Regions from separate parts of the Jeotgalicoccus sp. S0W5 genome, predicted to be linked through region 2. Evidence: a T-box and tRNA genes for the amino acid it is inferred to sense, from the RefSeq annotation. Region 2 holds a T-box; the other holds one or more tRNA genes.
The links. The T-box of region 2 lies ahead of EYB29_RS04960 (valine--tRNA ligase). A T-box ahead of a tRNA ligase gene usually reads a tRNA of that ligase, here a tRNA-Val.
Positions count from the first base shown of each region.

Region 1 (10,527 bases), on a different contig from region 2:
GGTGCTCCTCAATGTGATTTTAGAATATTGTTTAATTATCAAACTCTCAATATCTCTCGGATACTCCGTAATCAACACTGTCTTGTCTTCTTCTAACACCACAGTGTCTGAGTGTCTGAATCCTCCAGCACCTGGTATTTAAATGCCTGGTTCTACACAGAACACCATACCCGCTTCTAACACTAAATCGTTATCAAATCTTAAACTTGGTTCTTCATGTAAACCTATACCTATGCCATGCCCTGTTCGATGCACAACATATTCTTCTAATCCCGCTTCTTTAAACACATCTAAAGCAACTTGATTCACTTCTTTTGTAGTCACACCTACTTTTATAAAGTCCAATGCTTTTTGTTGTGCTTCAACCATCACTTCAAACGCTTTTCTTTGTTCTTCTGTCGGTTCTACAACAAATATCGTTCGTTCGCATTCTGCTCTATATCCATTCAAGCCGACTTGTCTACTGTGAATAATGATATCCCCTTCCTCTATTTTTCTAGAGTTGGAGAATACATGTGTCATGTTCGTTCTATCCACACCTGAAGGTGACATCACAAAATAATCTAAGGTAGAATTCGGATAGGTATTCGATACTTCTTTAAATAGATATTCCGTTCCAAAATAGTCCATTTCCAATTCACTTAAACCTGCTTGTACATTCTCTAGAGATAATTTCACCGCTTCACTTACTAATTTCCCAGATTCTTTAATCATAGAAATTTCATCAGCAGATTTTACCGCTCTCATATTTACTATATCTGTCTCTATATTTTCAACTTCAAAACGCTTTTCTTTTAACATGAACGCAAGCTTCGTAGGCAGTGATGCAAATTCAATTCCTACTTTAGAGCCAGCAAGTATTGTATTCATTAAGGCATCAACTTGAGCTAAGTACGAATACTCTCCTTCTTTACCTTCAACTTCGTGGTAAACATATAACCGATCGGCTGCTGCCATATGTTTTGCATGGTTTTCTTCTAACTTCGGAATTACTATAGCCATGTCACTCTGTGACATTTTCAAAAGAATGGGTCTAGAATAAGTAATTGCCTTTAAACCACTAAAATAATACTGGTTTTCAAAACTTGAAAGTAGCACAGTATCTTTTTCTTTCATTACCTTCTTAGATGCTCAACCCTTTTCTTATTCATAAATAGCTCAGCTCATTCCTAATTTATTTGAAAATTACTAACTCACAGGATCTTAGCTATAAATTCCTTCCAGGTACTCCATCACATACTCATTAATACTTTCATCAAATTCTCTTTCCTTAAACCCTAAAGACTCCAATAGTTTTTTCATCGGCTCATTTCCAACAACATAATCCGCAATCAACACATCAAACCGTTCGTCCGCTTCAAATTGCTCAATTACTTTCCTCACAATCGCCTTACCATATCCTCTACCTTGAAATCTTTCATCAACCATCATTCGCCAAATCATATATTCTTTTTCTTCTACATCTTCATCTAACAAGATAAATCCAACAACTTCTCCTTCATCTTCTACAGCAAAGGGAAAGACATCACCTGCATTTCTATACAGATAGGCATCTGCCAACGACCTCACATTTGGTGCGACAAATCGTTTTTTATCCTGTTCATCGCTAATTCTAAGTTTCAACACTTTTTCAAAATTGTCTTCTGTTATTTCTTTAAACTCTACCATTTAATGTCCATCCCCTTAAACTAAAACCCCACCAATGTATTCTCACTGGCGGGGTCATACTACTTACTCAACTGGTTCTCCTACTGCAAAATAATTACCTTTACCATCTTGGAAGTTGAACGTTTTCGTACCTGGAATTTCTACTAGTTCTCCAACTTCTACGCCCCTAGTTTTACTTTCCTCATAGAGGGCCTCAATGTTTTCTACTTCAAACATCAACGACGGGGTGCCTAGGCTCACTTCGGGGCTGTATTTTTCTATAAACGCTTTTGAAAACAGGGTCATAGTCGTCTCTGCTGCTTCATTCGGCGCGAGGTCATAGCCCTTAAAGTCTTCCGGCAGTTCAATCGTTTCTTTTACAACAAAATCAAACTTCGTCGTCCAAAATTCCTTCGCCGCTTCAACATCTTCTACATACACCATCACACTCTGAAGTTTCTTAAACATGTCAGCCTCCTATTTTATACTTTACGATATTTTCTTAAACCGAAGATATCTAGTAAAGTGAATAACACAATAAACCCTACAAGAATCAATAATTCTTGCCATATTGCTATAAAGCCGTTCCCTTTTGTCATGACTTCAGTCAATGCTTCTCCTGCATAAGTTAGTGGAAAGATGTAACCAATTACTGATATCCAATCTGAAATATTTTCTAAAGGAATGATTCCTGAGAAAAATACTTGGGGCACAATCACTAATGGTATGAACTGAACCATCTGGAATTCTGTGTTTGCAAAGGTGGAAATGAACATCCCAATGACGAGCGCAGCCATTGCTAAGAGTATTGTTATTACAAATACCCATATAATATTACCTGCAATCGTCATATTTAAGAGATAGATTGAGTACAGTACAATGATAATCGTCTGTAAAATTGCATAGCCACCATAACCACCCATATAACCAAGCACAACATCTCGCCTTTTTACTGATGTTGCTAGCATTCTTTCCATGGTGCCCATCGTTCTTTCTTTCAGCATCGACATACCTGAAATTAAAAAGACAAAGAAGAAAACAAAGAAGCCCATGAGAATTGGAAACATCTTATCAAAGAAGGTGGAATCCTCATCACCATACAGATAACTTTCCTCAACATCCATTGCAGGCATCGTTTCATCACCAGGCATGTTATTAAACATTTCCTGTGCAGTTTCTCTTATTGTAGATTGAACTGCAGTTTGAATGACCTGCTTCGCTGCGTTGGTTTGAGACGGATCTTCGTTATGATATGTCACTGTAATTTGATCATCTTTTATGTCCATGTAAGCATCTAAATTATCATTATCCAACAACGTATCCAAGGTAGGTTGTAAGGCGTAAGGGATGACTTCTACTTCCTCAGGCATATTTTCTATAAATCGTTCATCAATTGTATCTGGAACACCGATACGTACATTCAAATCATTATTCACATCAAAGACAAAATACATCAATGTAATGACAAGAAGTGGTGCTAACAACATTAAGGCTAATGTTCTCTGATCCCTATATAATTCTAAGGCTACTTTTTTAGCAATTGCCGTCAATCTGATCATGTTGTCACCTCCAGTTTCAAGAACACATCCTCAATGGAGTGTACCTCAAACTGTGTCATCAGTTCTTTTGGTGTACCGTAAGCGTATATTTCTCCATTCACAATGAGTGCGACCTTATCACAGCGTTCCGCTTCACTCATAACATGTGTCGTGACAACAATGCCTTTCCCTTCATCTCTTAAAACTCTTAGCTGTTCCCATATCGTTTTCCTCAATTTAGGATCAATACCAACGGTCGGTTCATCTAGGACGAGTAAATCTGGTGCACCAATTAAAGAGATTGCCAAAGATAATCGTCTTTTCATACCACCTGAAAATTGAGAAACAACTTTATTTCTTGAACTACTCAAGTCTACGAGTTCAAGATTCTTATCAATTTCGTGATTGAGCACTTCACCTTTAAGTTTTTTTAACTTACCAAAAAAGGACATATTTTCATGTGCCGTCAAGGTCTCATAAAGTGCCGTTTCTTGGCCCATATATCCAATCTTGTTCATCATTTTTCGGTTCGGCATCTTTTTGTTCATGAAATACGCCTCACCTTTGGTTAGCTCTTCCATGCCTAGAAGTGTTCGAATACATGTCGTTTTGCCGGAGCCACTCGGCCCAATTATACCGAGTATTTCCCCGTCATATATATCAAGATTGATATTATTTAAAACCTGCTTAAAGAAGAAAAACTTATCGCCATCAATCAGTGATGCAATTTTTTCAGCCATTTCTATCACTACCTTTTAATCTACCTATATTTACGAAAAAAGACCGGAACGTCTAAAGCGTTCCGGTCATCTATGATTCCGAGTGGGATTGAACCACCGACCCCTTCGATGTCAACGAAGTGCTCTCCCGCTGAGCTACGGAATCACGAGTCAGCATATCATCTACTTTAAGATAGAACGATATATAAAGCAACTCTATAACCGGAAATTACTACTCCATTTCAGCTTTCAATAAATGCCCGACTTCAATGAGAAATTGACGTCCATCTAAGTTTGTCGGCCAACCTTGACTGAGGACTGCAAACTTCAATATTTCCTTATCCATTTTAAATATGCCGACATCATGCTCTAGCTTATCGATTGTACCACTTTTTGATGACACAGTGATATGATTTTCTTCACCACCATCATCCAAAGTACCACCAACTCGGTCGTTAAATTGTTGTTGTCTTAATAAGCGTTTCATTCTATCTCTAATGGGTTGTGATATATACTCATTATCTTCATATATTAAATTAAGTGCTGTCATCATACCTGATGCTGTCGCAATATTATACATTTTATTAGGATCTGCGTTCATATTCATATAATGACTTTTTAATTCGGTATCCCTTAGACACCACTCTTTAAAGTCTTTGTCCATCTGATCAAAGCCGACATAATCCATTAGTACATTTGACGCAGTGTTATCAGACACAATTAGTGCAATGGTCACTAGGTCATGTAGGGTCATTGTTCTAGTATCTTCCATCGAATGTAAGACACCCGATCCCATCACTTTCTTACTCGCATCGAGCCTTGGGTTTTCATCTAGTAATTCACCTTTTTTTAAGGCGGATAAACATAAAGGAATTTTCGTTATGCTTGCTGAGCGAAAGATATGATCTTGCCGATGTGTATATACTTTCCCCTGATACTCGATTTGATAGGCTATATTATTAGTTGCTTGCTTTGATACTAATGCATTTAATTTCTCTTCTAACATCCTCATCCCCCTCCATTTGAGTATAATCTAAAAATTCTATCAACTCAATGACAATACAGCTTTATAATGTCCCGAAATCATGATAATGTAATCGTATACAAAGGGGAGGTTTACTATGGATAAAAAACTACGTGCAAAAGTTTTATCTGCAAGTTTAATTGGTTCGTCGATTGAGTGGTTTGACTTTTTCTTATATGCTGCTGTTGCTAGCATTATTTTTAACACTCAATTCTTCGTCACTGATGATCAATTTTTATCAACAATATTAGCTTATTTTGGTTTGGCACTATCATTCTTCATTCGTCCACTGGGCGGGGTTATTTTTGCCCATATCGGAGACCGTGTCGGCCGTAAAAAAACATTAATTATAACTTTAAGCATGATGGGCTTAGCGACTGCAGGGATTGGTCTTTTACCTACATACGCCTCAATTGGTATTGCGGCACCCATCTTACTGCTTCTATTCCGTTTAATTCAAGGTTTAGGTATTGGTGGAGAATGGGGAGGAGCTTTACTACTCGCAACAGAGTATGCACCTAAGAAACAACGTGGGCTCTTCGGTAGTTTCCCACAGATGGGTATTCCGATTGGCTTAGTCTTAGCTTACGGCTTTTTCTTCTTATTGACTTGGGCTATGCCTGAAGAAATTTTTCTAGCTTGGGGATGGAGAATTCCGTTTATCTTTAGTTTACTACTTGTGGTTGTCGGTCTATTAATCCGTAAAGGTCTAGATGAGACACCTGCATTCCAAGCAATGCAAAGAGAAGCTGCTAAAAAGAATGAAGTCCGTCAGTTACCAATCGTTGAGATCTTTAAAAAACATCCAAAAGAAGTACTGATTACATCAGGGGCTAAATTTGTAGAAACTGGACCATTCTATATATTTACTACTTTCATTGTTGGTTATGGTGTTGCGACACTTGATGTATCTTTCGAGTTTATGATGTTATCCATCATGGCAGTTTCAGTCGGAACAACGATTATGATTCCGATTATGGGAAGTTTATCCGACAAAATAGGTAGAAGGAAAATGTTCTTAGTCGGTGCTGTCGCAATGTTGATTTATGGCTTCCCATATTTCTACATTGTCAATACACATGAACCTGCTTTAGTTATACTCGCGACCTTCTTAGGCCTTGTAGTGATTTGGCCACCGATTACTGCGATTCTCGGTACGATGTTCTCAGAATCATTCAGTAAAGAAGTACGTTATACTGGAGTCACACTCGGTTATCAAATTGGTGCCGCAGTCGCTGGGGGGTCAGCACCATTGATTGCTGAATTCTTAATGAATCAGTTTAACGGTTCAAGTATTCCTGTATCACTTTACATTATTATGACCGCTATCGTTTCGATTGTAGCTGTCATGGCGATACGTGGTGAAAATGCTCAGGACCGTGAAGATCGACTTAAAAATATTGAAGCTTAATAGGAGTGAATACTTTGATTACATTGACAGACAAAGAAATTGAAGAAAAGTATAAAATTACTCATGCCATTGAAGATGTTATAAATATCCTTGACGACTATAAGAATGATCAGATCGTAGAATCCATTCGTACTGTACTACCGGCTGGTGAAGATAATTCTATGTTGTATATGCCTTGTATTAGTATCAGTAGTCAAGTTTCTATTATTAAAACAGTGTCTATTTTCCCAAGTAATAAAAATATGCCAACGACCCAGGGTAATATCTTAGTCACTGACTTAACAGACGGCGAGCATAAGGCGTCGATGGATGCATCTTACCTAACACGCCTACGTACAGGTGCGATGACCGCTATTGCGACAGATAAGCTTGCCACAGAAGACGCTAGATCATTAGGTGTCATTGGTACAGGAAATATGGCATTTGAACAAGTACTCGGCGTTATTCAAGTCAGAGATATCCAAAGAATTTACTTGTATAATCGTACAGAAAGTAAGGCGGAAGACTTTAAAAAACGCTTAGAAGATTTCGGAATTTGGTCTGATATAGAAGTCGTATCCGATGTCGATGCACTCGTCGAAATGAGTGACATCATCAACTGCGCAACACAAAGTAAAACACCAGTTTATAACGGTGCACTTGTAAAACCAGGTACACACATTAATGGCGTCGGCTCATTCACACCTGAAATGAGAGAAATGGATCATAAAATCGTCGAAAGAGCTGATCAGATTTATGTAGACGACATGCATGGTGCCAAAGAAGAAGCCGGGGAACTCATTGATGCTGTAGATAAAGACATCATAAGCTGGGATGACATCAAAGGGACCTTAGCAGATATTTTTGATGGCAACTACCTTCGCCAAAACGATGAAGAAATCACACTTTACAAATGCGTTGGTGCCGGATACTTCGATCTTGCAGTTGCTAACGGTGTAATGAAGATGTTTGCTGAATAAGATATAATATAAAGCGCGTACCGCATTTACGGTACGCGCTTTACTGTAGAATTTAGAAAGTGTGATACACATGATCAATTTTTTAAAACGACAAACAGAACACTTTTACCCAGGCTATTTTGCCATGGTCATGGCAACTGGTCCACTCTCTTTGTCTGGTATTTAGGTTATCATTTATTTGCAGAGATTTTACTCTACTTAAATATCGTAGTCTATTTTGTCTTAATCGTCTTAAACATCATCAGACTTTCAGTTAATACAAAGGCTGTCTGGTTAGATTTCACAAATGAAATCAAAGGGCCTGGTTTTTTCACTTTTATTGCGGCAAGTTCCGTGATTGGTAGTCAGTTAAGCATAATTTCTAATATGCCAATTTTAGGTTTTTACATATGGGTCCTCATACTCATTTTATGGATCGTTTTAATATATAGTTTTTTTCACCATCCTAATTATTAAAAAATCAAAACCCTTAATAAACGAATCAATCAATGGCGGTTGGCTGTTACTTATTGTCTCAACACAATCCTTAGCCATACTTGGTGTCCTTATGCAGGCACCATCAAACTATGAAGACATCATCATGTTTACATCACTCTGCCTCTTCTTTTTAGCATGCATGTTGTACCTAGCAATCATTGTTTTGATTTTTTATAGATTAATGTTTTATGAAATGGAAGCTATGTCGCTCACACCACCCTACTGGATCAGTATGGGGGCTTTAGCAATTACTACTTTAGCTGGAGCCATTTTCATTTTGAATGGTTCAGGAATCATCTTAGAATTTGAATCATTCATAAAAGCCACTACCCTCTTCTTCTGGGCATTTGGAACTTGGTGGATTCCACTACTCGTTATGCTGGGCGTATGGCGTCATGTCATCAACAAAGTACCTCTAAATTACAGCCAAGATCTATGGGGGATGTCTTTCCCTTTAGCAATGTACACTGTCGGAACCATAAATATATCTCAAGCACTAGAACTATCATTTCTTATGATCATCTCAGACATCACTTTTGGGATTGCCTTGATAACTTGGATATTAATATTTATAGGTATGATTGTGCATCACGGGAAACGGTTAAGAAGACATTGAGAATATTTGGATATATTATGATAAGTACCATCGTCTATCCAAACAATCTAGAATAAAGGAGCTGATGCAGAATGTGGTTTGCTATAATTGTCATTCTGGCAATTGGTGTAGGTGCACTCAGCACATTCTTATCTAATAAACAGGATATGGAGAAAATCCGTTTAAAACAAATAGATAAGGAAATAGAATTAGAGAGATTGAAACAAGAGAATTATCTGTTAGAGAATGAAGAAATGCAAAAGGTCCTTGATCGAATTAAGGCAGATAATAGAAAAATTGAAGCGGAGAAAAATAGTCCTTGGTTAATTCAAGAAACTAGAGAAAGACAAGTCACTAAAACTGAAGATTAAGAAGGACGTTTTATATAACTATATAGTGGTTAATTACAAACTAGAAGGTGTTTGTAATTAAGAAGTTTCTTTAAAAATATATACCGCAAGGTTTAAGCATGTTTGCAATAGTTTTAGCATCAAGAATCGCGCTAAATGATGGTAACTTTGAGTCAACGCATCTTATCACAGCTACAATTATGGCTATCGTTTACATGCTAACTATGGCATTTTTAGATTCACACCCAATGTTAAATGACAATGAAGATAATTAAGCAGTCACTTAGGCAATGATTCCTAAGTGACTTTTTCTTAATACATCCTTATACACTCTTCGACTAAATCAAAAAATCTATCATTATCTATTCCAGTTCCTACTTTTGCGTTTGGTTCTTCTTTTAAGACATTCGATTCATCACACACAGTTCTACCGTATGATGGTCCTCTATTGATATCCACTTCTACAAACATCTCTTTAACTTCAAATAAGCTCGGATCAATCAGATATGCTATTGTTGTCGCGTCATGAATTGGCCCCGCTTCTAAACCAAATTCTTCATATTGAGTCTTTAAAGTGAATCTAAGTAAGTCTCCAAACAGTTTTCCTGCCTTATTCCCTACTGCCTCCATTCTCTATATTACTGTTGGAGTACAGAGGGTTTGATTTGTCACATCAAGGCCCATCATCACGATTGGCACACCTGATTTAAAGACTACATGCCCCTTCAGGGTCTGCTAAAATATTAAACTCCGCTGATGGCGTGAAGTTCCAATTACCATAAGCTCCGCCCATCAAGACAATCTCTTTAATCTTCGGTAAAATTGCTGGCTCTAATTTCATTGCCATAGCAATATTTGATAATGGTCCTGTTGGTACAAGTGTAATGTCCCCATCGCTATTCATTAGTGTATCAATAATGTATTGCACACCATGCTGTTCTTTAGCTGAGCGCTGAAGTTCATCGAACACTGGACCATCGATACCTGATTCACCATGAACATTGCCTGCTACTAATTGTTCACGCACAATCGGTTCAGACATCCCACCGTAAATATCTACATCTATATCTAATAATTGTGCAACACTTAAGCCATTTCGTACATTATTATCTATGGTCTGATTCCCAGACACAATCGTAATTCCGAGTAAATCAATCGCAGGATGGGCATAAGCCATTAACATTGCGACAGCATCATCGTGACCAGGATCACAATCTAAAATAATCTTTCTTTTTCCATTCTATATCTCCTCTGTTTTTCGCCTTAAATTCACACTTATTACATACCCATAATTAATGATATTTATCGTGTTTCTAACTAGTTGATAGGGGTAAATATTTGAAAACAGAGGTGATAATATGAATTTATCTAATTATAAAGTACCAGGTACTAAAGATATAAAATTAAAAGATTATAAAACAAGTGAGGGAATGAAAAAAAATAATGATGACATTAAAGAAAATATCATTCCACCACTTGTTGAAAAACTAAAAAATTTACATTTAAAATTAAACGCTGAAGAAGAACACGGTATTATGGTCGTCTTACAAGCCATAGATGCTGCTGGTAAGGATGAAGCAATTTCTTATATATTTTCTAATTTAAATGCTCAAGGTCTAAAAGTTACTTCTTTTGGTAAACCATCAGAAGAGGATAAGAAAAAAGATTATCTACGAAGAATTCATGCAGGAGAACCAGATCGTGGTGAGATTGCGATTTTAAATCGTTCTCACTATGAAGAGATCATTGCCACTAAGGTCCATAATCTACTGGATGACGAAGACGATAATATATTTGAACAACGTTA
Region 1 is NZ_SIRQ01000004.1:133,456-143,982, forward strand. Features, by position in the region: gene EYB29_RS07130 (M24 family metallopeptidase) at 139-1,116, opposite strand; gene EYB29_RS07135 (GNAT family N-acetyltransferase) at 1,204-1,668, opposite strand; gene EYB29_RS07140 (VOC family protein) at 1,732-2,115, opposite strand; gene EYB29_RS07145 (ABC transporter permease) at 2,130-3,206, opposite strand; gene EYB29_RS07150 (ABC transporter ATP-binding protein) at 3,203-3,925, opposite strand; tRNA gene EYB29_RS07155 (tRNA-Val) at 3,999-4,070, opposite strand; gene EYB29_RS07160 (serine hydrolase) at 4,137-4,910, opposite strand; gene EYB29_RS07165 (MFS transporter) at 5,026-6,339, shown strand; gene EYB29_RS07170 (ornithine cyclodeaminase family protein) at 6,354-7,298, shown strand; gene EYB29_RS07175 (tellurite resistance/C4-dicarboxylate transporter family protein) at 7,741-8,391, shown strand; gene EYB29_RS07180 (hypothetical protein) at 8,463-8,741, shown strand; gene EYB29_RS07185 (hypothetical protein) at 8,840-8,995, shown strand; gene EYB29_RS11650 (nucleoside hydrolase) at 9,033-9,350, opposite strand; gene EYB29_RS11655 (nucleoside hydrolase) at 9,427-9,903, opposite strand; gene EYB29_RS07195 (PPK2 family polyphosphate kinase) at 10,079-10,527, shown strand, end outside.
Region 1: it has a tRNA-Val gene. The T-box ahead of EYB29_RS04960 (valine--tRNA ligase) is inferred to sense a tRNA for this amino acid. The anticodon was not compared.

Region 2 (10,527 bases):
GAACGTCACTTTGTCGCCGTTTTCTTTCGTTGCGACAACATCGATGATTTCTCCAGCTGTAACGGATTCATCAATATTGATATCAAATGTTTCAGAACCATCTAAGCCGTGATCTTCAGCATTTTCTCCGTTGACAAACTGTAGAGGGAGTACACCCATCATCACTAGGTTTGAACGGTGAATACGTTCGTAGCTTGCCGCGATAACTGCTTTAACGCCTAGTAGGTTTGTACCTTTAGCTGCCCAGTCACGACTTGAACCCATTCCGTAATCGTCACCAGCGATGACTACAAGGCCTGTACCATTTTTTTGGTAGTTTTGTGATGCATCATAGATACTCATCACTTCACCTGTTGGCCAGTAAGTTGTATAGCCACCTTCTGTACCTGGTGCAATTTGGTTTCTAATACGGATGTTCGCGAATGTACCACGTACCATCACTTCATGGTTACCACGACGTGAACCATAAGAGTTAAAGTCTCTAGGTGATACGCCTTGTTCAATTAACCACTGCCCTGCTGGTGTATCTTTACCGATTGCACCGGCTGGTGAGATGTGGTCCGTTGTGACTGAATCCCCGAATTTACCAAGTACACGTAGGCCGTTTAACGGCTCAATTGTACCCGCTTCTTTGGATAATTTTTGGAAGAATGAAGGGTTTTGAATGTAAGTCGATTCATCTGCAAAATCGTATAATGGTGCATCTGTTACATCAATTTCATTCCATGTTTCATTTGAATCAAATACAGTTTCGTATTCTTTTCTAAATAGTTCAGGTGTGACCGTAGACATTACAGTATCTCTAACCTCTTGAATTGACGGCCAGATATCTTTCATGTATACGTCATTACCTTCTTTATCTTGTCCGATTGGGTCATTTCTAAGATCGATATCTACTGTACCTGCTAAAGCATAAGCAACAACGAGTTGTGGTGATGCTAGGTAGTTCGCTTTAACAAGCGGGTGAATACGACCTTCGAAGTTACGGTTACCAGATAGTACTGATGAAACGAGCATGTCGTTATCTACAATCGTTTCAGTCACTTCTGGGCGTAATGGACCTGAGTTACCGATACATGTTGTACAACCGTAACCAACGTGTGTGAAACCGAGTTGATCAAGGTAAGGTTGTAAGCCTGAATCAGCTAGGTAACCTGTAACAACTTTTGAACCAGGTGCCAGTGAAGTTTTTACGTACTTCGGTACAGATAAACCTTTCTCAACTGCTTTTTTAGCAATGAGTCCAGCACCTAACATAACGTATGGGTTAGATGTGTTTGTACAAGACGTAATCGCTGCAATGACTAAGTCCCCTGTTTTCAGTTCTTCAGAGTCACCGTCATTGTAGTTCACTGTTGCTGTTTTGTTAAACTCTTCTTCTGTTAAACCATGACCGTGGTTACCACTTTCAGCAGTGACAGATTTTCTATACTCATCTTTCATATCAGAAAGATTAATTAAGTCCTGTGGACGTTTTGGTCCCGCAAGTGATGGCTCAACTGTAGATAAGTCAAGTTCAACAACATCTGTGTAAGTTGGCTCTACTGCAGGGTCAAAGAATAAATTATTCTCTTTCAGATATGCTCTAACTAAGTCGATGTGTTCAGTGTCGCGACCTGTAAGTTTAAGGTAGTCTAACGTTTCTTCATCTACAGCGAAGAAGCCACATGTCGCACCGTATTCAGGTGCCATGTTGGCAATAGTTGCTCTGTCAGCTAATGGTAAGGCTGTAACACCTTCACCGAAGAATTCTACAAATTTACCAACCACACCTTTTTGTCGTAACAATTCTGTTACGCGAAGTGCTAAGTCCGTTGCAGTTGTCCCTTCAGGTAAAGCATTCGTCATACGTACACCGATTACTTCAGGTACTGGGAAGTATGAAGGTTGGCCAAGCATACCTGCTTCAGCTTCGATACCACCAACACCCCAACCAAGTACACCAAGACCATTGATCATTGTTGTATGGGAGTCTGTACCAACAAGTGTATCTGGATAAAGTACGTTCGTACCCTCTTCTTCTCTGTTATGAACGACATTTGCAAGGTATTCTAAGTTCACTTGGTGAACGATACCCGTTGCTGGTGGTACTGCTTGATAGTTATCAAATGCCTTCGTTGCCCAGCGTAAGAATTCATAACGCTCCATATTTCTTTGGAACTCAAGCTCCATGTTCTTTTGAAGTGCGTTTAAAGTACCATATTCATCAACTTGAACTGAGTGGTCAATGACTAGGTCTACTGGTACTTCAGGGTTGATTTTTTGGACGTCCCCATCAACATCGTCCATGGCTTTACGTAATGAAGCTAAATCGACAACTGCTGGTACACCAGTGAAGTCTTGAAGAATAACACGGGAAGGTTTAAAAGGCACCTCTTTCCCTTTGATATCCCCTTTGTCCCAATTTGCTAATGCTTCGATGTGATCTTCAGTAATCACCTTACCGTCATATTGACGTAAGACAGATTCCAGTAGCACACGGATTGAGTAAGGTAAATTTTGTGACTGACTTGCGCCGTTGTCAACGAGTGACTGTAAGCTATAGTAAGTGTAGTCCTTACCATTAACCGATAAAGTGCTGCGGGAATGTTCCTTTACGTTATTTGACATAATTAAAAGCCCCCTCTAAATTTAGTCATCTTAATTGTATACTGAATATATTCATAAAGTAAATGCATGAACATAATCTAATGATACGAATAAGCTAACAGTTAATTAAGTTATTATTATTTATTATAATATCATTAATAATAAATCATTATAAGTAAATTGCTCATTGATTTTTTGTTAAAATAGCATAAAATTGAAAATATAAACTTGCTTGATGATAATTTTTCCTGTATTATTACGATTCACTTGTTTTTATTTTAATTTAATCTAGGGAGGCTATTTTATGTGGCAAGAATTTAAAGATTTTATGCTTCGTGGTAACATTCTAGACCTTGCAGTCGCAGTTGTTATCGGTGCTGCCTTCGGTAAGATCGTTGAGGCACTCGTTGCCAACATTATCATGCCGTCTATCGCGTTGATTTTCGGTAACACAGACTTTGCTTCAGAATGGAGCTACATGGGTATTACTTACGGTGTGTTCATTCAAGCAATCATCGACTTCATCATCATCGGTGCTGCAGTATTCGTATTCGTTAAAGTGGTTAACAAACTATCTGGTAACCGCTTCGTTGAAGAAGAAGCAGAAGACGAGCAACTTGTATTACTACGTGAAATGAGAGACTCTCTTAAAGCCGTTGAAGGCAACAAAAACGATGGTAATGGACCATCACTTTAAGTTTTGACTAATTGAGGCCTGGTAGGATCCCCTTTTATAGGGTGTTCCTGCCAGGTTTTTTTGCTTTTGGGGGTGAAGGTTGTTGGTGGTGGGCATAACGACGGCCCGCTGTCAGCATCACAGTGATCCGATATTAGTCTACCCCCCACAGTGAGCCAATATAACTCTAGCGAGTCGCTGTCACCCCCACAGAGTGCCGGTAAGCCCCCTTCCCTAACAACCCAAACAAAAACCCACCTCATACGCATATAAGGTGGGCATGCAAACTCTACTTCAATTGTTGTTTTATCTCACTGATAAAGTACAAACTGCCTGTAATGAGGAGCAAGTCTCCTGAAAAATTACGGATATATTCCATATAGTCTTCGACATAGTGCTTATCTGGATGCTCGATGGCATCGAATAACACGTCGCCTTTTTCGGCTTTAAAGAAGTCGAATTCTGTTACGACAAATGTATCAGCGATCATGCCGATTTTAGATACCATGCTGTCTAAGGGCTTACCTTTGACTGCTGAAAAGAGTACCGTGATTTTTTTATCACTATAAGATTCACGCATGGTTGCAACTAAGGCATCGACAGCTTCATTATTATGGGCACCGTCCATTATCACTAAGGGTGAGTGGGAAATCTTTTCGATTCTACCGCTCCAGTAAGTACGTTCAACACCAGTAATCATCTTGTTGACGTCTAAACTCACCACACCCGCTTCTTGCATTTCTAACAAGGCTGCAATAGCAATCGACGCGTTTTCTTGTTGATGGCGACCGATCATATCGAGTTTAATGTCATCGAAATCATAGCGTCCATATTTAAAGCTAAATTCTTCGCCATTAGTCGTCAAAATGATGTCTCTTTCTAGTTCAACACCTTTAGCATTCTTTTCATCGAGTACCTTATAGATATAATCACGGCAAGCGTCATCTTTAACGTTGAAGACTAAAGGAACGCCTGCTTTAATCACACCTGACTTATCTCTCGCAATATCGAGTAAGGTATCGCCTAAGATATCCACGTGATCGAGTCCAATACTGGTTAGTAAGGTCATCACTGGCGAGAATACGTTCGTCGAGTCATTGGTCGCACCGAGTCCAGCTTCAACTAAGACGATATCCACTGGGTGTAGGCGACCGAAGTAAACAAACATCATCATAGTAATAATCTCAAATTCTGTTGCATTCCCAAGATCCGTCTCAGCTACCATCGCTTCACTGACTGGACGAACAAGTGTGGCAAGTTCAGCAATATCTTCATCAGATATCGGTGAGCCATCAACTGAAATGCGTTCATTGAACACTTCTATATAAGGTGAAGTAAAGGTTCCGACACTGTAATCGTTATGATTAAGTGCATTTCTCATATACGACAGCGTCGAGCCTTTACCATTCGTTCCGACAATATGCACACCGGTAATGTTTTTCTCAGGATGGTCAAATCGTTCTAACATCCATTCCATACGCTTGATGCCAGGTTTAATACCAAATTTTGTGCGTTCGTGTATCCATTGTAGGCTGTCTTGATAATTCATCGGCCTTTACTCACCTTTCAAGCTAGAGAGTCTATTTTCAACTTCATCATACTGACTCTGGTAGCCGGCTTCTTTTTGTCGTTCTGCTTCAACGATGTCTTTTGGTGCATTACTTACGAACTTCTCATTAGATAATTTACCTTTAACACGTTTCAATTCACCATTTAAACGGTTCAGTTCATTTTCTAGTCTTTCGATTTCCTCTTCCTTATCGATTAAGCCCGCAAGTGGTAAGACAACTGTCGCACCTTTGACAACGTCCGTTTTGTCATCGTCATGTTTTTCTATAAAATCACTAATCGATAAAGTCTCAGGGTTCGTAAAGCGCTCAATATAATGTTTGTTACGCTCAACCGCCTGACGTCTCCGTTCATCTTTTACCTCGATATTAATGTCGATTGGCTTAGATAATGGCGTGTTCACTTCATTTCTCGTCGTTCTAACAGATTTAATGATGGCAACGAGTAGTTCCATCTCTAACTTCGCATCATCATAGCTTAAAGACTCATCAACGACAGGATAGTCACTCACGACAATCGATTCATCTTTAGTAATCGCTTGGTAGATTTCATCTGTAACAAACGGCATGAACGGGTGTAACATCTTCAGAATTTTATCCAGCGTATAAAGAAGCACTGAGCGTGTCATATGCTTATCACTATCACTACCTGAAGTCATCGGTACTTTTGCCATCTCGATATACCAATCACAGAAATCATCCCAAATAAAGTTATATAAGAGACGCCCAACTTCACCAAACTCATAGTCATCAGATAGACGTGTTACGTCTCTAATCGTGTCGTTTAGACGCGTTAAGATCCACTTATCTGCTAGTGATTTCTCACCACTTAAATCAATATCTTCTATGCCGAAATCTTCACCGATATTCATGAGTGAGAATCTTGAAGCATTCCAAATCTTATTTATAAAGTTCCATATACTTTCAACCTTGTCATCACTGTAGCGGAGGTCTTGACCAGGTGTTGAACCGGTCGCTAGGAAATAACGGAGTGCATCGGCACCGTATTTTTCAATAACATCCATTGGATCGACACCGTTACCGAGTGATTTCGACATCTTACGGTTTTGTTCATCACGCACAAGTCCGTGTAAAAGTACGTCAGAGAACGGTTTTTGGCCTGTATGTTCAAGTGATGAGAAGATCATTCTCGCGACCCAGAAAAAAATAATATCATAGCCTGTCACTAATACATTCGTTGGGAAATATTTCTTTAAGTCAGCCGTATCTTCTGGCCAACCCATCGTAGAAAACGGCCATAAGGCACTTGAGAACCAAGTATCTAATACATCTTCATCCTGTTCCCAGTTTTCTGAGTCAGCAGGCGCCTCTATACCAACATAAAGCTCACCTGTTTCCTTGTGGTACCAGGCAGGAATTCTATGACCCCACCACAGTTGACGTGAGATTACCCAGTCACGTATGTTCTCCATCCAGCCATTAAAAGTATGTTCAAAACGTCCTGGGACAAAATCAATACGCTGATCTGTGTCCTGGTTATTCAAACTCTTTTCTGCTAGAGGTTTCATGCTTACAAACCACTGCGTGGATAGGTAAGGCTCAACAATCGCGCCACTTCTCTCAGAGTGACCGACTGAGTGCATATGGTCTTCAACTTTAATGAGGTAACCTGCCTCATCTAAATCTTTCACTAGTTGTTTACGGCATTCAAAACGATCCATACCTTCATATTGACCACCAAGTTCATTGATAACACCGTTTGGATGCATGACGTTAATTCGTTCAAGATCATGACGGTTACCAATTTCAAAGTCATTTGGGTCATGGGCAGGCGTGACCTTCATGGCACCTGAACCAAAGTCTTTTTCAACATAGTCATCAGCAATAATCGGTAATTGTCTACCCACAATAGGTAGCTCTACAGTTTTACCAATAAAGTCCTGATAACGTTCGTCATCCGGGTGAACAACAACTGCCGTATCACCGAGCATTGTCTCTGGACGTGTCGTCGCAATTTCTAAGAAACCAGAACCGTCTGTTAAAGGATACTTAACGTGGTAGAACTTCCCTTCAATATCCTGGTGAATGACTTCGATATCAGACAATGCAGTCTGTGTTTCCGGGTCCCAGTTAATAATATACTCACCACGGTAAATTAAGCCCTTGTTATAAAGGTCTACAAAGGTCTTACGAACTGCTTTAGACAGACCTTCATCTAAGGTAAATCTTTCTTTGTCGTAATCGAGTCCGAGTCCAAGTTTCGCCCACTGTGCTCGAATATGACTCGCGTATTCCTCTTTCCAGTTCCATGAGTGTTCTAAAAATTTCTCACGGCCGATGTCGTGACGGTTAATGCCAGATTCACGGAGTCTTGCGTCTACTTTAGCCTGAGTGGCTATCCCCGCATGGTCCACACCCGGTAAGTAAAGCACATCATAACCTTGCATGCGTTTCATGCGTGTAATGATATCTTGTAAAGTCGTATCCCAAGCATGTCCAAGGTGTAACTTACCTGTGACATTCGGCGGTGGAATAACGATAGAAAATGGTGCCTTATCACTCGCTACATCTGATTTAAATAGGCCAGCTTCCACCCACTTTTCATATTTGCCTTTTTCAACTTCAGTCGGATTGTACTTCGTTGACATTTCCATATAATCACTCCTTTAAATTAAAAAACAAAAAAACTCCTGTCCTAACAATAGGACGGAGTTCCGCGGTACCACCTAAATTCAGGCGAGTTCGCCTGCATCTCAATTGATGATTAACGCTCATCACACGTCTCGCACTAGTCGATTTCCTTTCGCACGAAACTGAACACAGACTACTTTCACCTACTGCTTCGGTAAACTCACACCGCCGTTTACTCTCTTAACACCCGCAGCAGAATACTCTTCTGCACTTAAATATTATAGATTAATCTTATGCGAATAATTTGAAACTGTCAAGCGGCTTTAACTGCTATGACGGCGTTTATTCAAGTATCTTAGATAGTAACCAACAATCGGTACGACAACGATAATAATGAAGAATATTCTAAAGATATGGTAGGACGAGATCATTGGAATATTACCGCCTGTTTCAATGGCGATAACAATAATTTGACCAAGACCACCTGGTGCCGCACTTAAGAATAAGTCGTTGAACTGATGTGAGGTAAAAATTTGGAATATAAAAACGATAAACATTGTACCAAAAATCAGCATTAAGTTTTGCAGTAAGATGGAAAAAATCAATCGCTTACTGAGCTGTGAAATCAAGGAAGCAATTTGTAGACCAATTCTAATACCAAAGAGTATTTGTGCCACATTAATAAATTGAATATTCAAAGAAAATTCAATACCCGTCGTTAAGTTCCAAATAATCATGACAATAATAGGTCCAAGCATCAGGCTCGCTGGGAAGCGTACTTTATCGAAAATATAAATTAAAAGTATGCTCGCTACAGGAATAATGAGCATCGGATAAGTAAAAACAGATGTGACATAATCTACAGATGTCGTCGCTAAAGGTATATCATTTGAACCAGCAAACAAGCCTGCCACAAAAGGTACAATCAAGACGATTAAGACAATGCGGGACATCTGAGTCAATGTCACCAATAGAATATCTGCATTCTTTTCTTCCTCTGCCATAATCAACATTTGAGATAAGGCACCAGGTACGGATGCTAAGATGGCAGTTTCAGGTGTACTTTTCGTTAAGTAAATGAAGAAGCGTGAGAGCGCTAAGCTGAGTAGTAATACGAAGATTGTCATTAAAAAGATATTTAAAAGATCATCTTTCATATCACCTAGGGCATCTAAGGTTAAGGTTGAGCCGATCTCAGTTGCCATGATCATGACACCGAGGTTACCTAGCCAAGGTGGGAAAAACAGTTCTTTTTTAACTAATCTAATATAGAGTATGGTTGCAATCATTGAACCGAACAGCCAAGGTAGGATCATACCAACAGCAGAAAGGCCCAATGAAATCAATGCCGCAATAAGAATGAGCAGCAAGAGTCGAAGAAACTTCATAACATCACCTTATATATAACTTATTCATTAATAATAATAACTTATTAATATGTAAATTTACAGTAACTTGCTTAAAATGAAAAAAGACAAACTCAAATAATGAGTTTGTCTATATAAACACTATTGTTCACTAAAGAATTGATATAAAGCTGTTAATTCTTCTTCTGCTACTTGATCTTCACTGAAAGCAGGCATTGAACCTTGACCTTCACGGACAATTGTTTGGAACTCATCTTCAGCTAATGAAGTTCCTGCTAAAGCAGGTCCCATAGCACCAGAGAAGTCTTCACCGTGACAAGATGCACAGTTGTCGCGAGCGATACCTTCGGCATCTGCATCACCACTTGATGCAGCTTCTTCACCGCCGCCTTCTTCAGACTCAGCACCTTCTTCGCCACCTGACTCTTCACCAGAATCTGCTGTTTCTTCAGTACTTTCACCTTCAGATGCGGTTTCTTCACCACCACCGCCACCTAGGTGGAAAATCATAACTGGAATGATGAGCACAACAATGATTACCGGAATTAACCAGTAAAGGTTTGCAGTACCTTTCGTATTTCCTGTTTCATTTTTGTCGATGTAGCGAGGCTGTCCATCAACCTTTTTACCAGTCGGACGCTTTTTGTCACTCATATTCTTTTACCCCCCAATTAATTCTATCACTACTATTATACACATAATTATTCAGTGATGAAGCACAAATTCTAAATTATTTACCCTTAACTTTACTTAATGCATTATCGAATGCTTGTAAGGTTTGTTTGATGTCTTCACTTGTATGTTTCGTTGATAAGAACATGCCTTCGAATTGTGAAGGTGGTAAGTAAACACCCTCACTGAGGAGTGCTTGGTACATATCTTTAAATAATTCTAAATCAGATGTATTAGCAGAATCAAAATCAACAACGTCTTGGTCTGTTAAGAAGAAGCCTATCATTGAACCTGCACGGTTTACAGTAATCGCTTGTTCATGCTTATCGAATACTGATTTTAAGCCACTTTCTAATTGGTCTGCAAGTTCATTGAAGTACTCATAACTCTCTTCATTCAACTGACTTAAGGTTTCATAACCTGCAGTCATAGCTAATGGATTACCAGATAAAGTCCCTGCCTGATAGATGTCTCCAACTGGCGCGATTCTTTCCATAATATCCTTACGGCCACCGTAAGCACCGACTGGTAAGCCACCACCAATAACCTTACCAAGACATGTTAAATCTGGCGTGACACCAAAGAATCCTTGAGCACAATTATAGCCAACTCTAAATCCAGTCATGACTTCATCGAAGATTAAGAGGCTGTCATATTCATTTGTAATATCTCTAACAAACTGTAAGTAATTTTCTTTTGGCGGTACAACGCCCATATTACCTGCAACAGGTTCCATAATCACTGCAGCGATATCATCGCCAAATTTTTCAAAAGCTTCTTTTAAGCTTGCTTCATCATTATAAGGTACAGTAATTGTATTTTTAGCCGTACCTTCTGGTACACCTGGAGAATCTGGTAGACCCAATGTTGCCACACCTGAACCTGCTTTAATTAATAGAGAGTCACTATGTCCATGGTAACAACCTTCAAATTTAAGAATCTTATTTTTACCTGTGAAACCACGTGCTAAACGAAGCGCAGCAAGTGTCGCTTCTGTACCTGAAGAAACCATACGTAACATCTCTATAGATGGTACACGGTCAATCACGAGGTTCGCCATTTT
Region 2 is NZ_SIRQ01000003.1:512,673-523,199, forward strand. Features, by position in the region: gene acnA (aconitate hydratase AcnA) at 1-2,610, opposite strand, end outside; gene mscL (large conductance mechanosensitive channel protein MscL) at 2,894-3,286, shown strand; gene EYB29_RS04955 (bifunctional folylpolyglutamate synthase/dihydrofolate synthase) at 3,555-4,814, opposite strand; gene EYB29_RS04960 (valine--tRNA ligase) at 4,821-7,448, opposite strand; T-box leader at 7,494-7,707, opposite strand; gene EYB29_RS04965 (AbrB family transcriptional regulator) at 7,749-8,813, opposite strand; gene EYB29_RS04970 (c-type cytochrome) at 8,934-9,446, opposite strand; gene hemL (glutamate-1-semialdehyde 2,1-aminomutase) at 9,523-10,527, opposite strand, start outside.